DNA from 2 places in the Mesorhizobium sp. WSM3873 genome. Region 2 is predicted to be linked to the other one. Evidence: predicted binding sites of a transcription regulator. Region 2 holds the regulator's gene; the other holds the start of a gene.

Region 1 (7,158 bases), on a different contig from region 2:
GACCGCCGACCTGGAAGCGGCTGCCGCCAAGCGCCGAGATGATGAAGCCGCCAACGATCGAGGTGTATAGGCCTCGCTCCGGCGTCACGCCGGACGCGATGGCGATCGCCATGGACAACGGCAGCGCGACGATGGCCACCGTCAACCCCGCGACGGCGTCAGCCCTGAAATGCGCCAGCGTGTAGCCTTCGCGCAGCACCGTGACCAGCTTGGGCGTGAACAGCTCGGCAAAGGCCGGCCGCGCCTGGGGGTGGATTGACCGCCGGACCTGATCCATGGGCTGCCTTCCGCTCCGTAAGGGCGGCGGGATCGTCGGCAGGGCTGTCGGCGGTCGCCGTCGCGACTTCTTGTGCGGCTCAGCCTTGGGAGTTCTGCGGCGTGGCAGGCTTGAGGCGCACGCCCCTGCCGCCGCGCTCGCTGGCCTGGTTCTCGCCGATCAGCTCCACCCCGGCCTCGTCGAGTGCCTGGATGACCTTCATCAGCGTATCGACCACGCCTCTGACGACACCTTCACTCGCTTCCATGCGTTGGATGGTCGGAAGCGAAACCCCGGCGCGCTCGGCGAGCGTTTTCTGGTCGATACCGGCCAACGCCCTCGCGGCGCGCATCTGCGCGGCAGTGATCATTGGCCAGAACCCCTGTCTGAGTCTGCAGTATCAATGGATAATCCAAATATCATGATGTTTCAAGCATCATAACAAACAGTTGAAACATGAGCACTCATTCGCTGTCCGCCACCACTTTGCGCCGCTGCAGCAGGCGCGCTGCAAGCCAGCACAACATGGCCCAGGCAAAGCCGGCGCACCAGCCGGCAAGCACGTCGGACGGCCAATGCACGCCGAGATAGACGCGGCTGGTTCCGACCAGCACCGTGGTGAGCACGGCGAGGCCGAGCACGAAGATCTTCATCCTGCGGTTCGGTAGGAAGCGCGCGGCGAGCGAGCCCAGCGTGAGGTAGGTCACGGCCGACAGCATCGCATGGCCGCTCGGAAAGGAGAGCGAGGTCTCGTTGACGAGATGCGAGACGAGATCGGGGCGGGGCCGGTCGACCTCGAACTTGAGCAGGCTGGACGCCGCCTGGCCGCCCGCCACCGAAACGAACACGAACAGTGCGGTCGCCGGTCGGCGCATCAGCAGAAAATAGACGATCACCGCAGTCGTGATCAGCACCAGCACGCTGGTGCTGCCGAGCGCGGTGATATCGCGCACCGCGCCTTGCAGCCAAAGCGGACCGATCGGGCTGTCCGGCTGCCCGGCATGGCGGAAGGCGAGCAGGATTTCCGTGTCCAACGCATGCGGAGTCGTGGCGCGCGCCACGCCCATGAGTTCCACCAGGCCCCATAGCCCGCAGGCGATGGCCAGCCCGGCCGCAAGCACCGGGAATTCTATTCTGTTGAGCAGCGCCTTGGCGGTCGATTTCATGCCGGGCCTGCTCCAATTACAGCCGCTGCATATAGGGTCCGAGCGTGATCAGCGCGACGGCCGCGATCGCCAGCACGACGCCTGTCGCTTGGAAAGTGTTGAGGCGCTCTCCAAAGAAGACCAGCGCCACGACATTGACTGAGACCAGCTGGATCACTGCCGACAGGCTGAACGACACCGACATGCCGAATTCGCGGATCAGCCTGAGCATGATCAGATTGCCGGCGGAATAGAGCGCCAGCGTCAGCACGATCTTGCCGAGACTCGGCGCCAATCCCCATTGTTTGGCCGCCATCGCGGCCAGCAGGAAAATCACAGTCGAAACGCCAAGCTGCGCCAGTCCCCAGAGACTCACGTTCATCCCTCCCGAAGCGGCCTTCGCCGCGCCGCTCGCCGCTTTTGTTTCCGAAGCGCGCGAAGCCGTCAAGCTGATGGAGTCGGGCAAGCTACGCTGCGACGGGATCGAAGGCGGAATCTCGCAAGGCAAGCCCCGCAGCCATGGTTGGCGTCCTTGCGCCGAGCGCGCTCGGGAGTCTGCCCGCCGTGTGTTGTGGGCCTCGTGTGGGGCCAATGCGTGGGCGAACAGTCATCAGCCGGCAAATTGGCGTTGCTTAATGGGGCTGATGTCACGAAAATGTGATCGGCCGCCTATAGGGATCGACCGGTTACACGTTCCAGCCACCTCAAGAGCCAGAGGACAGCCCATGACCCAACCTGAGATCCGCTTCCGTACCAGCCAGCTCGAGGAGAATGACGGCCCGCCCGTCAATCCTACCGACAACCGCACGATGGGCGAGATCATCGCCGCGCGTTTCTCGCGCCGCGACTTCCTCAAGGGCTCGCTGGCTGTCTCGGCCATCGCCGCTACCGTGAGCCCGCTGGCGCTCGTCGCGGCAGACGAGGCGCGCGCCGCTGAGGTCTCGGCCTTCAAATTCGACGAGCTCGAGGCCGGCATCGACGACAAGCACCACGTCGCGCCGGGCTACGATGCCGACGTGCTCTTGCGCTGGGGCGACCCGCTCTTTACCGATTCGCCGGAATTCGACCCGGCAAAACAAACGGCCGGAGCCCAGGCAAGACAGTTCGGCTACAACAACGACTATATCGGTTATATCCCGATCGAGGGCTCGGCCGAGCATGGCCTGCTGGTCGTCAACCACGAATACACCAACCCGCATCTGATGTTCCCCGGCATCGTCAAGATTGTCGACAAGGACGGCAAGAAGGCCGCCGAGATGGCGCCGCTCAGCAAGGAGCAGGTCGATGTCGAAATGGCGGCGCATGGCGGCAGCATCGTCGAGATCCGCAAGGAGGGCGGCAAATGGCAGGCGGTGCGTGACGGCAAGCTCAACCGCCGCATCATGTCCACCACCGAAATGGCGCTGTCCGGTCCGGTAGCCGGCCATGATCGCGTCAAGACCAATGCCGACCCGTCCGGCACCAAAGTCTTCGGCACCCTCAACAACTGCGCCGGCGGCGTTACGCCCTGGGGCACCTATGTGATGGCCGAGGAGAACATCCACGGCTATTTCTCGGGCGAGCTGCCGGAAGGCCACAAGGAGGCCGCCAACTACAAGCGCCTCGGCATTCCGGAGGGCGCCTATGAATGGGGCGCGCACTACGATCGCTTCAACCTCGCCAAGGAACCGAACGAGCCCAACCGCTTCGGCTGGGTCGTCGAGGTCGACGTCAACGACCCCAATTCGGTGCCGAGGAAGCGAACCGCCATGGGTCGCTTCAAGCATGAGGGCGCCGAATCGATCGTCACCAAGGATGGCCGCGTCGTCTTCTATCTCGGCGACGACGAGCGCTTCGACTATGTCTACAAATTCGTCACCAAAGGCACGTTCAATCCGAACGACCGCGCCGCCAACATGAACCTACTCGACGAGGGCACGCTGCATGTCGCCAAATTCGCCGAGGACGGCTCGGTCGAATGGATGCCGATCGTGTTCGGCGAAGGTCCGCTGACGGCGGAAAACGGTTTCGCCAGCCAGGCCGACGTTCTGATCGAGACGCGTCGCGCCGCCGACCTGCTCGGCGCCACCAAGATGGACCGGCCGGAAGACATTCAGCCCAATGCCGGCAACGGCAAGGTCTATGTCATGCTGACCAACAATTCGAAGCGCAAGGCCGACCAGGTCGACGCCGCCAATCCGCGCGCGGCGAACGCCTTCGGCCACATCATCGAGATCGTCGAGGATGGGGGCGACTTCGCCGCCATGAAGGGCAAGTGGGAAGTGCTCCTGAAGTGCGGCGATCCCGCGGTGGCCGATGTCGGCGCCACCTTCTCGACCGCCACCACCGCCAATGGCTGGTTCGGCATGCCGGACAATTGTGCCGTCGACTCGGCCGGCCGCCTCTGGGTCGCGACCGACGGCCAGGGCCCGAAGGCCACCGGCCGTACCGACGGCCTGTGGGCGGTCGATACCGAGGGCGCGGCGCGGGCGACCTCAAAGTTGTTCTTCCGCGTGCCGATCGGCGCCGAGATGTGCGGCCCGCTATTCGCGCCGGACGACCAGACCGCCTTCGTCGCCGTCCAGCATCCGGGCGACGGCGGCGAGGACTGGGAAGCTTTCGGCCGCCCCTCCTATTACGAGGATCCATCGACCCGGTGGCCGGACTTCAAGCCGGACATGCCGGTGCGTCCGGCGGTCGTTGCCATCACCAAGCAGGGCGGCGGCAAGATCGCGGTCTGATTGGCGACTCGCTTAAGCAGGGGGAGGGTTGCGATGATCCGCGACCCTCCTCACCTTGCGATTACTCCACGCCTCGGACCACGGCCATGTTCAGGGTGGTTCTCAACCGGAAGCCGATGGCCTCGTAAAGGCCGACGGCCGGAGCATTGCTGGCGTAGGCGTGCAGGTATGGAACCTCGCCCCGCGCCATGATCCGGTTCGCCACGAACAGCGACAGCAGCTTGGCAAGGCCGCCGCCGCGTAAATCCGGATGCGTGCACACGCCGCTGAGCTCGGAGTAGCCGGGCTGCTTCATGCGCTCGCCGGCCATCGCCGCGAGCCTGCCGTCGATCTTCACGCCCCAGAACTCGCCGAGGCTCAAGGCCTCGAGCGTGAACGGGCCGGGCTTGGTGAGCGATGCCAGAGCGAGCATCTCGGCCGCATCGTCCGGCGTCAGTCGCTGCACGCGCTCGTCGGAGGCGGCTTCAACCGGCTGCTCGGCAACCATCTGCACCAAGGACGCGGTCGAAACCGCGGCAAGTTCCGAAGGCAGGGCGATCGGGTCCGTCTGAACCAGGATGGCGCTTTCAAGCGGCGGGAGCAGCTTGCCCAGGGCTTGTAGGCTTTCCGCATCGTCCGCAACGGTGGCGGCGAAGGGAACGATCGAAGGCCGGTACCGCCTGGCAAGGGTATCGCCTTCCGCAAAGGCCTGATGGCGCGTCGCCAATGCGCTCCAGATCGGACGGTCGAGAACATGTTTCATTGTGCGACGGCCTTGGGTGCGACTGTCTTGGCCTTGTCCGCCCGGCGGTCGAGCGGGGTCGCCGCCAGTCGATCCTCGATGGCGGCGAGCTGGCCAAGCAGCGGCCCGGAGAGGTCCGCGCACAATTCCGCGACCGCGCCCTCGATGCGCGGCCAGACGTCGTGCTTCGCGGCGTCGACCAGCCGCTGGCCGTCCGCTGAGAGGGAAACGATCCGGCGCCGCTGGTCGTCATCCGATGGTGTGACTTCGACCAGGCCGAGCTCGGTGAGCAGCGACACGGCCCGCGTCACGCCTGGCTGCGCGATGCCGAGCGACTGCGCCAGTTCGCCGACCGGCAGCGGCCCCAGCCTGTCGAGCGCGGCGAGCAGCGGATACTGACTCGACTGGATCCGCACATCCAGGCGATCGAGCACGCGCTGCGTGTCGGCCTGCAACTGCTCGCCAATGCGCTTCAGCCTGCTGCCGAGGCAGAGAAAGCCGAGGGACCTCAGAACATCTTCCATCGTCGAACTGCCGGAACAAAAAGATAACATGATATATAACATTGCATGGAAATTGGCAATATGGTTTCACGATGCAGCCGGAGCGCCGGCTTTGGCCGGTAGACATTCCCTCTTCATTCGCCGCCGATAGCATCCTATATGGCGCTGGCGCGACATGACCGATCCGTCGCGCCAAGGCGACTGATTCGAGGCCCGTGGGCTTCGGGTCTTTCTTCATCGGCATGCGGACGCTTGATGCCATCCCTGCGCATCCATATCGACAGGTTTCTTGACGGCGCGGCGCCCAAGGTGCCGCGGCGCGAGCTGACGCATCTCGAGCGCCTGGAGCTGGTGCGGCGCCATGGCGACTTCTCGCTCGCCTATTCCACCGCCGTGCAGCAGAAGCTGTCCTACTTCAGCGAAGGCGATGGCTACATCGCATTCGGCACCAAGATGAAGCACCATTTCGCGCTGGGCGATCCGGTCGTCGATCCGCCGGACCGGCCTGGCTACATCAAGCGCTTCGTCGAGGCCGCCGGCGGCCCCTGGTTCGTTCAGATAAGCGCCGCCACGGCAAAGGTGCTGGCCGGGCTCGGTTATCAGATCAATCGGCTGGGCGTCGACACAAGGCTGCAGCTGCCGGCGCATGATTTCTCCGGTAGGCGCAACGAGACCGTGCGCTATTCGGAGCGCTGGCTGGCGAAGAAGGGCTTCACCTTCGCCGAGGACAGGGCCAACATGCTGCTCGACGAGGTTTCCCGGCTGTCCGAGAATTGGCGCGGCGAGCGCATCGTCAAACGCTGGGAGATGGGCTTCCTGAACCGCCCTTTCGCCGACCATCTCGGCGCCGACATGCGCCGCTTCGTCCTCCACGGCCCACGGGGCGAGCTCGTCGCCATCCTCGATTTCGATCCGCTGTTCAGCAATGGCGAGGTCATCGGCTATACCACCGCCTTCAAGCGCAAGCAGGTCGACGCCACGCCGCATGCCGAGATCGGCCTGACCAAATTCGCCGTCGATCGCTTTCGCGAGGAGGGCGTTTCGGTGGTCACGCTTGGCCTGTCGCCGCTGCTTGACGTCGAACCGAGCGGCTTTGCCGAATCGAGCTTCTGGCGCAGCACCTTCCGGCGCGCCTACGAGTCGCCCTGGGTCAACCGCTCGCGCTTCAACCTGCAGGGCCAGGCCGCCTTCAAACGCCGCTTCCACGGGCTGGAGGAGCCGACCTACATTGCCTTCCGCAAGGGAACGCTGATGGAGATGCTTGGACTGCTGCGGCTGATCAAGGCGATTTGAAGCAAGCCCTGTTCGTCAATTCCTCAGCCGATACCCGGTCCTGAAAATCCACGCCACGATTGCGATGCAGGCGGCCAGGAACACCAGCGTCATGCCGAGGCTGACGCCGACCGAGACGTCCGCTTTGCCGTAGAAACTCCAGCGGAACCCGCTGATCAGGTAGACGACCGGGTTGAACAGCGTGATCGTCTTCCAGATGCCGGGCAGCATATGGATCGAATAGAAGCTGCCGCCCAGAAAGGTGAGCGGCGTGACGATCAGCAGCGGCACCAGCTGCAGCTGCTCGAAGGTCTTGGCCCAGATGCCGATGATGAAGCCGAACAGGCTGAAGGTCACCGCCGTCAGCACCAGGAAGGCGATCATCCAGAACGGGTGCTCGATCCTGAGCGGCACGAACAGCGCCGCGGTGGCCAAGATGATCAGCCCGAGCATGATCGATTTGGTCGCCGCGCCCCCGACATAGGCGATGATGATCTCGAGATAGGAGACCGGCGCCGACAAGAGCTCGTAGATCGAGCCG
Region 2 (7,158 bases):
GAATGCCGCCGAAGGCGATCGAGATGTTGCGCATGTCGACCAGCGGGGCGCCGGCGGGAGCGTTCTTGTCTGCCATGATGCAGCCTCCTTCACACCCGCTTGCGGTAGATTGTGTCGAGCCAGACCGCGATGACCAGCACGGCGCCGACGACGATGCTTTGCAGCGGCGAATCGACGCCGAGGAGCACCATGCCGGACTGCAGCGACTGCATCAGCAGCGCCCCGAGCATGGCGCCGAGCACGGTTCCCGAGCCGCCGGCGAGCGAGGTGCCGCCGATGACCGCCGCGGCGATGACCAGGAGCTCGTCCAGCGTGCCGAGCGCATTGGTCGACGAATTCTGCCGCGCCGACGAGATCGCCGCGGCGATCGTCGCCAGCACACCCATGATCATGAACACCTTCATGGTGATCCAGCGCGTGTTGATGCCGGCAAGGTTGGCCGCTTCCGGATTGCCGCCGATGGCAAAGACATAGCGGCCGAAGCGGGTGCGCTTGGTGATGAAGGTCATGACGAGACCGACGGCGATCGCCATCAGCACCGGAATGGCGATGCCGTGGGCGATGAACAGGCCGCCTTCGGGGACGGCGATGTTGTTGGCGGCGGCGTAGCGGTTCACGATGCCGACCGGCCAGGGATAGGAATTGGCCAGCCACACCGCGCCCATGATGACCGCGCAGGTGACCGCGCCGAGCAGCGTCTCGGCCCAGATCGGACGCAGCGGGAAACGGAAGCGCTTGCGCTGCACCCTGCCGTTGAACAGCGCAAACACCACGGCAACACAGGCGACGGCGCCGACGATCCAGCTCCATCTGGCGCCGATCGAGCCGGCCGGTCCGCCGCCCATCAGCTGGAAGGTGGCGTCGAGCGGCGCCACCGTCTGGCCGCTGGTGACCCACCAGGCGGCACCGCGCCAGACCAGCAGCCCGCCAAGCGTCACGATGAAGGCCGGCACTTCGAGATAGGCGATGACGAAGCCCTGGAAGGCGCCGATCAGCAGGCCGAGCGCCAGGCCGATCAACAGTGCCAGCACCCAGATCCAGGGAGTGCCAAGCTCGAGCCCAACCATTCGCACCAGGAAATGCACTTGGGCAAAGCCCATGACCATGCCGATCAAACCCTCGGCGGATCCGACGGAGAGATCGATGTTGCGCATGACGATGACCAGCACCATGCCGGAAGCCATGATGGCCACGGCCGAGGTCTGCACCGACAGGTTCCACAGGTTGCGCGGCGTCAGGAACGTTCGACTGTCGAAATCGAGTGGATTGACGCCGAGCCGCAGGCTCGAGATGACATGCAGGCCGATCCAGATGATCAGCAGCGCGCCGACCATGCCGAGCATGCGTGTGTCGAGCTCAGTCGCCTTGAGGAAGCGCCCGACGGTGCTCAGTTCGGAAGGCCGCGCGCGATCCGCCGCCGGGTTGGCCGGCGTATCAGAGGTCGTATCGGTCATGATCTCCTCCCACCGGCTTGCCGTCTGGCGCGGATGCCGGACCACGATGCTAGAGCAATTCCAGGAAAAAGTGCGTAGCCGCCTGGAATTACGCACAAACAAACGGCTGGAGCAGTTCGGCGATCCTGCCGGACAGTGAACTGCCCCAATGGTCTCCGGCTTCAGTACGCCCGAAAGCCTTTGGAGAAACGCCGCGGCCCAACGGCCGCGGCGCTGCGTTTGAACCTGACGGCCAGCTTAGTTGCAGACCGCGATGCTGCCGGCGGCAACACCCGCGCAGACTTCATCCTTCTTTATCCAACCCGCGTCGATGACGAGGTTGAGATTATCCTTGGTGATTGCGACCGGGGTCAGGAACAGCGACTTGACGGTGTTGCCGCCAGGCGTCGTGAAGTCCTTGGCGCCCGCGATGTCGGTCATCTTCTTGCCGTCGGCGAGCTGCGAGGCGATCTCGGCGGCGTGCTTGCCGAGCTCGCGCGCGTCCTTCCACACCGACACCGTCTGGGTGCCGAGCGCGATGCGGTTCAGCGCGGCATGGTCGCCGTCCTGGCCCGAGACCGGAACGGTGCCGGCCAGCCCTTGCGCCGTCAGCGCCGCGACGACGCCGCCGGCAGTGCCGTCATTGGCCGCCACCACCGCGTCGACCTTGTTGTCGTTGGCGGTCAGGAACTGCTCCATGTTCTTCTGCGCGTTGGCGGGCAGCCAGCCGTCGGTATAGGCCTCGCCGACATTCTTGATCTTGCCGCTGTCGATGGCTTCCTTCAGCACTTCCATCGAGCCGGAGAACAGGAAATCGGCATTCGGGTCGGCGCCCGAGCCCTTGATAAAGACGTAATTGCCCTCGGGCTTGGCCTTGAACACCTCGCGGGCCTGCATGCGGCCGACTTCCTTGTTGTCGAAGGTCAGATAAAACACGTCCTTATTCTCGATCAGGCGGTCGTAGCCGACGACCGGAATGCCTTCGTCGAGTGCCTTCTGCACCGCCGGCCCGATCGCGGAGGCGTCTTGCGCCAGGATGATCAACGCATTGGCGCCCTGCGAGATCAGGCTTTCGACGTCGGTCAGCTGCTTGCCTGGATTGGACTGTGCGTCGGCGGATATGTACTTGTCGCCGGCGGCCTCGATCGCCTTCTTCATCGCCGCTTCGTCGGTCTTCCAGCGCTCTTCCTGGAAATTGGACCACGAGACGCCGATCACCTTGTCCTTCGCCTCGGCGACCGACGCCAGCGTCAACGACATGGCGATGCCCGCCAGCATGGCGGTTGCGAATCTCTTCATGATATCCTCCCTGCGCCCCTCGCGGCGCGATCCAGATTGGCCCCGAAGGCCATGTAGAAACTTTTTTTCGAGCCTCGAAAAAATACTGATCCAAGGCTAAGGTACTGTCAACTGCAATTCTGACGGTTTTTGAGGTGTCGCGTACTTTTTTCGAGACCCGCAATAAATAATGACAGTGCCGACCGCTTCTGCCACTATCGCGCAACAGTTCGGTGGAGGCGCAGCCCGCGTCCACCGAAACTTGCAAAAACCGGGACGGTTCGGGTGCCGGCGTCCGGGACTGAACCGATCTGGCGCGTCGCCGGGTCCTGTGCATGATCGAGAGGCCGCGCTGACTGGGAGGAGAAAAAATGTCGGTCGGAATCCGCCACGACGATCTGCGCCGGCGCAACCGCGCCATGGTGCTCTCGGCCGTGCGCCGGGCCGGCCAACCGTCGCGCACGGAAATCGCCGCGACCACCGGGCTCAGCCATTCGACCATTTCGGCGATCTCTTCCGACCTGATCCAGGAAGGCATCTTGGCCGAGAGCAAGCCGAGCGAGACCGCGTCTCTGAAGCGCGGCCGGCCACAGGTGGGCCTCGCGCTCAGGCCTGAGGCGGCGGCGGTGGTGACGGTGGTGCTGTCGCTCAATTTCCTCTCGGTCGCCGTTATTGATTATGCGGGCCAGGTCATCGCCGAGGAGCAGCGCCGCCTCGATACCCTCACCATGCCGCGCAACGAGCTGATCGGCGAATGCTTGGCGATCGTGCGGCGCCGGCTGGACGATCCGGACCTCGACGTCGGCAGCGTCGCCCGCATCGCCATGGGCATCCAGGGCATCACCGATTCCCATGCCCGCGCCATGCTGTGGTCGCCGATCACGCCGCTGACCGACATTCCCTTCGCCGACATCCTGGAAAAGGAATTCGGCATTCCGGCCACCATGGAAAACGACTGTAACATGATGGCGGTGGCGCTGCAGTGGCGCGATCCCGACCGCTATCGCGACAATTTCATCGCCATCCTGCTCTCGCACGGCATCGGCATGGGCCTGGTGCTGAAGGGCGAGCTGTTCACCGGCACGCATTCTTCCGGCGGCGAGTTCGGCCACATGATCCATCGTCCGGGCGGCGCGCTTTGCCGTTGCGGACGCCGCGGCTGCGTCGAGGCCTATGCCGGCAACTACGCCATCTGGCGCAGCGCCATGAAGATGAGCGAGGACGCCGAGCCGGTCGATGTCGGCGACGCCGACATGCGGGCGCTCGCCGCCAAGGCGCGCGAGACGGATGGCCCGGAGCGCGAGGCCTATCGCCGGGCCGGGGAGGCGCTGGGCTTCGGCCTTGGCAGCCTGTTCGCGCTGATCGACCCGGCGCCGGTCGCCATGGTCGGCGTCAGCGCCGCCGCCTTCGACCTGATCGAGCCGGCGCTGCGCGAGGCGATCGGCCAGACCGCCGGAGGCCAGCATTCAAACTCGATCTCCTTCGATACCGAGCCGAACGAATTGCCGCTGATCCGCGAGGGCTGCGCCATGCGCGCGCTGACCTTCGTCGACCAGGAGATTTTCGCCTCGGGCGTGCAGGCGAGAATGGGCAAGAACGTGGCCTGAGCAGCTTCGATAGCGATCGTTGGCTTCTGTGCGTCCTGCAGACGCCGGAGATTAGCGAAGGCCCCGCAGCTTCGTCATTCGGGCGGAGCAGGAGCGAAGCTCCGTCGCACAGATCCTGGAATCCATGCCATTACCGGCGGAGCAGAATTTCTGCACCGCCGCGGCGCGAGGAAGTCGCGTGGATCGTCGGGTCTGCGCCGCGTCGCGACGCTTCGTGCTCCGCCCGTGGACGGCGAAGCACCAGTGTCTCGATAACCCGCCAGCGCAGATAGAACCCGTCAGACCTTCGGTGCCCTGGCTCTAGTCTTCCCTGATCGCGTAGCCCGCCCCACGGATGGTACGTATGACGTCCGGCATGCGGCCGTTGTTGACCGCCTTGCGCAGGCGGCCGACATGCACGTCCACGGTGCGCTCGTCGATATAGATCGTCTCGCCCCAGACATTGTCGAGCAGCTGGCTGCGCGAGAACACCCGGCCGGGATGCCGCATCATGAATTCAAGCAGCCTGAACTCGGTCGGGCCGAGCCGGATCTCGCTCTTCTTGCGGTAGACGCGGTGCGATTCGCGGTCGAGGACGATGTCGCCGACCTTGAGCACGCTGGACAGCACCTCCGGCTTGGCGCGGCGCAGCAGCGCCTTGACCCTGGCCATGAATTCCGGCGTCGAGAACGGCTTGACCAGATAGTCGTCGGCGCCGGTCGAGAGGCCGCGCACCCTGTCGCTTTCCTCGCCGCGCGCCGTCAGCATGATGATCGGCAGGCGTTCGGTCTCGGGCCGCATCCTGAGGCGCCGGCAAAGCTCGATGCCGGACACCGCCGGCACCATCCAGTCGAGCACCAGAAGGTCGGGCACATTCTCCTGCAGGCGGATCTCGGCCTCGTCGCCGCGCGTCACCACCTCGACCTGATAGCCCTCGGATTCGAGGTTGTAGCGGAGCAGCACCCCCAGCGGCTCCTCGTCCTCCACCACCATGATGCGTGGCGCGATCATTTAGCAGGCACCTTCGCTGTCAGGCCGCCGGCGCCGACATCGCCGTCTCGTCCTGCTTAGGACGATTCGCGGGCAATTGCGTGCCGGTCAGCACATAGTAGGCGTTCTCGGCGATGTTGGTGACGTGGTCGCCGATGCGCTCCAGATTCTTGGCGCAGAACAACAGATGCGTGCAAGCCGTGATGTTGCGCGGATCCTCCATCATGTAGGTGAGGAGCTCACGGAAGACGGAGGTGTATTTGACGTCGATGCGCTCGTCGTCGTTGCGGAGCTTGGCGAGCGCCGTGGCGTCGCCGGCCGCGTATTCCTCGATCACGCCCTGGACCTGGATCAGCACCAGCTGCGCCATCGAGTCGATGGAGTGCGACAGATCGCGCGGCGCGGCGCTGACGCCGACCGAGCCGACGCGCTTGGCGATGTTCTTGGCAAGGTCGCCGATGCGCTCGAGATCGCCGGCCATCCGGATGGCGCCAACGACGCTGCGCAGGTCGTCGGCCATCGGCTGGCGCTTGGCGATCAGCGTGATGGCGCGATCGTCGAGCTCGCGTTGGCGCGCGTCCATGATGGCATCGTCGGAGACCACGCGCTGCGCCAGCGCGTTGTCGGAATTCAGCAGAGCCTTGGTCGACGCGCCGACCATCGAGCCGGCAAGATCGCCCATGTCGCGGATGAGCTGGCTGATCTGCCTCAGATCCTCGTCGAAGGAAGCGACCGTATGGGCCATGGTTATGTCCTCGTATGAACTCAGCCGAAGCGGCCGGTGATGTAGTCCTGCGTGCGCTTCTCGCGGGGCGAGGTGAAAATCTTCTCGGTCCGGTCGAATTCGATCAGCTCGCCGAGATACATGAACGCCGTCTGCCGCGACACGCGCGCCGCCTGCTGCATGTTGTGGGTGACGATCACGATCGTGTAGTCGGCCTGCAGCTCGTCGATCAGCTCCTCGATCTTGGCGGTCGAGAGCGGATCGAGCGCCGATGCCGGCTCGTCGAGCAGGATGACCTCCGGCTTCACCGCCACCGTGCGGGCGATGCAGAGCCGCTGCTGCTGGCCGCCCGAAAGGCTCTGGCCACTGGCGTTGAGCTTGTCCTTGACCTCGTTCCACAGCGCGGCGCGCTTCAGCGCCTGTTCGACGCGATTGTCCATCTCGGCCTTGCTGATCTTCTCATACAGCCTGACGCCGAAGGCGATGTTCTCGTAGATCGACATCGGGAACGGCGTCGGCTTCTGGAACACCATGCCGATCTTGGTCCTGAGCAGGTTGAGGTCCTGCGAGCGGTCGAGGATGTTCTTGCCGTCGAGCAGCACCTGGCCTTCGGCGCTCTGCTTCGGGTAGAGCTCGTAGATGCGGTTGAGCACGCGCAGCAGCGTCGACTTTCCGCAGCCCGAAGGTCCGATGAAGGCGGTGACGCTCCGCTCGGGCAGCGACAGGTTGATGTCCTTCAGCGCCTTCGACTGGCCATAGTAGAAGTTGAGGTTCTTGACTTCGATCTTGGCCTTCTCGGCGGTCGTCTCGGCTACGTTCAGGTCGGTGGACAACATCGGTTTCATCTGTCCTCTCTGCGTCCGGTAAGGCTGCGGGCGAAGATGCTCAGCCCGAGAACCGTCAGGGTGATTATCAGTGCGCCCGTCCAGGCCAGTTGCTGCCATTCCTCATAAGGGCTCAGCGCAAACTGGAAGATGGTCACCGGCAGGCTGGCCATCGGCGCGTTGAGATTGCTCGACCAGAACTGGTTGTTGAGCGCTGTGAAGAGCAGCGGCGCCGTCTCGCCCGAAATGCGGGCGATCGCCAGCAATATGCCGGTGACGATGCCGGACAGTGCGGCGCGATAGGCGACCGAGCGGATCACCAC

What was found. The regulator PhoB, encoded in region 2, activates phosphate uptake and scavenging genes when phosphate is short. The targets are predictions, from matches to a motif close to TGTCATNNANCTGTCAT.
Region 1: A9K71_RS27060 (PhoX family phosphatase) is a predicted target of PhoB. The motif match lies at 2,047-2,063, and genes of this name have one in related genera.

What each region holds. Positions count from the first base shown of each region.
Region 1 is NZ_LYTM01000055.1:215,156-222,313, reverse strand. Features, by position in the region: gene A9K71_RS27080 (SulP family inorganic anion transporter) at 1-277, opposite strand, end outside; gene A9K71_RS27075 (helix-turn-helix transcriptional regulator) at 357-626, opposite strand; gene A9K71_RS27070 (phosphatase PAP2 family protein) at 721-1,422, opposite strand; gene A9K71_RS27065 (hypothetical protein) at 1,439-1,777, opposite strand; gene A9K71_RS27060 (PhoX family phosphatase) at 2,127-4,121, shown strand; gene A9K71_RS27055 (GNAT family N-acetyltransferase) at 4,183-4,863, opposite strand; gene A9K71_RS27050 (MarR family transcriptional regulator) at 4,860-5,366, opposite strand; gene A9K71_RS27045 (phosphatidylglycerol lysyltransferase domain-containing protein) at 5,601-6,638, shown strand; gene A9K71_RS27040 (ABC transporter permease) at 6,654-7,158, opposite strand, start outside.
Region 2 is NZ_LYTM01000045.1:288,171-295,328, reverse strand. Features, by position in the region: gene A9K71_RS24400 (ATP-binding cassette domain-containing protein) at 1-76, opposite strand, end outside; gene A9K71_RS24395 (sugar ABC transporter permease) at 90-1,454, opposite strand; gene xylF (D-xylose ABC transporter substrate-binding protein) at 1,692-2,732, opposite strand; gene A9K71_RS24385 (ROK family transcriptional regulator) at 3,083-4,318, shown strand; gene phoB (phosphate regulon transcriptional regulator PhoB) at 4,619-5,308, opposite strand; gene phoU (phosphate signaling complex protein PhoU) at 5,328-6,032, opposite strand; gene pstB (phosphate ABC transporter ATP-binding protein PstB) at 6,053-6,856, opposite strand; gene pstA (phosphate ABC transporter permease PstA) at 6,853-7,158, opposite strand, start outside.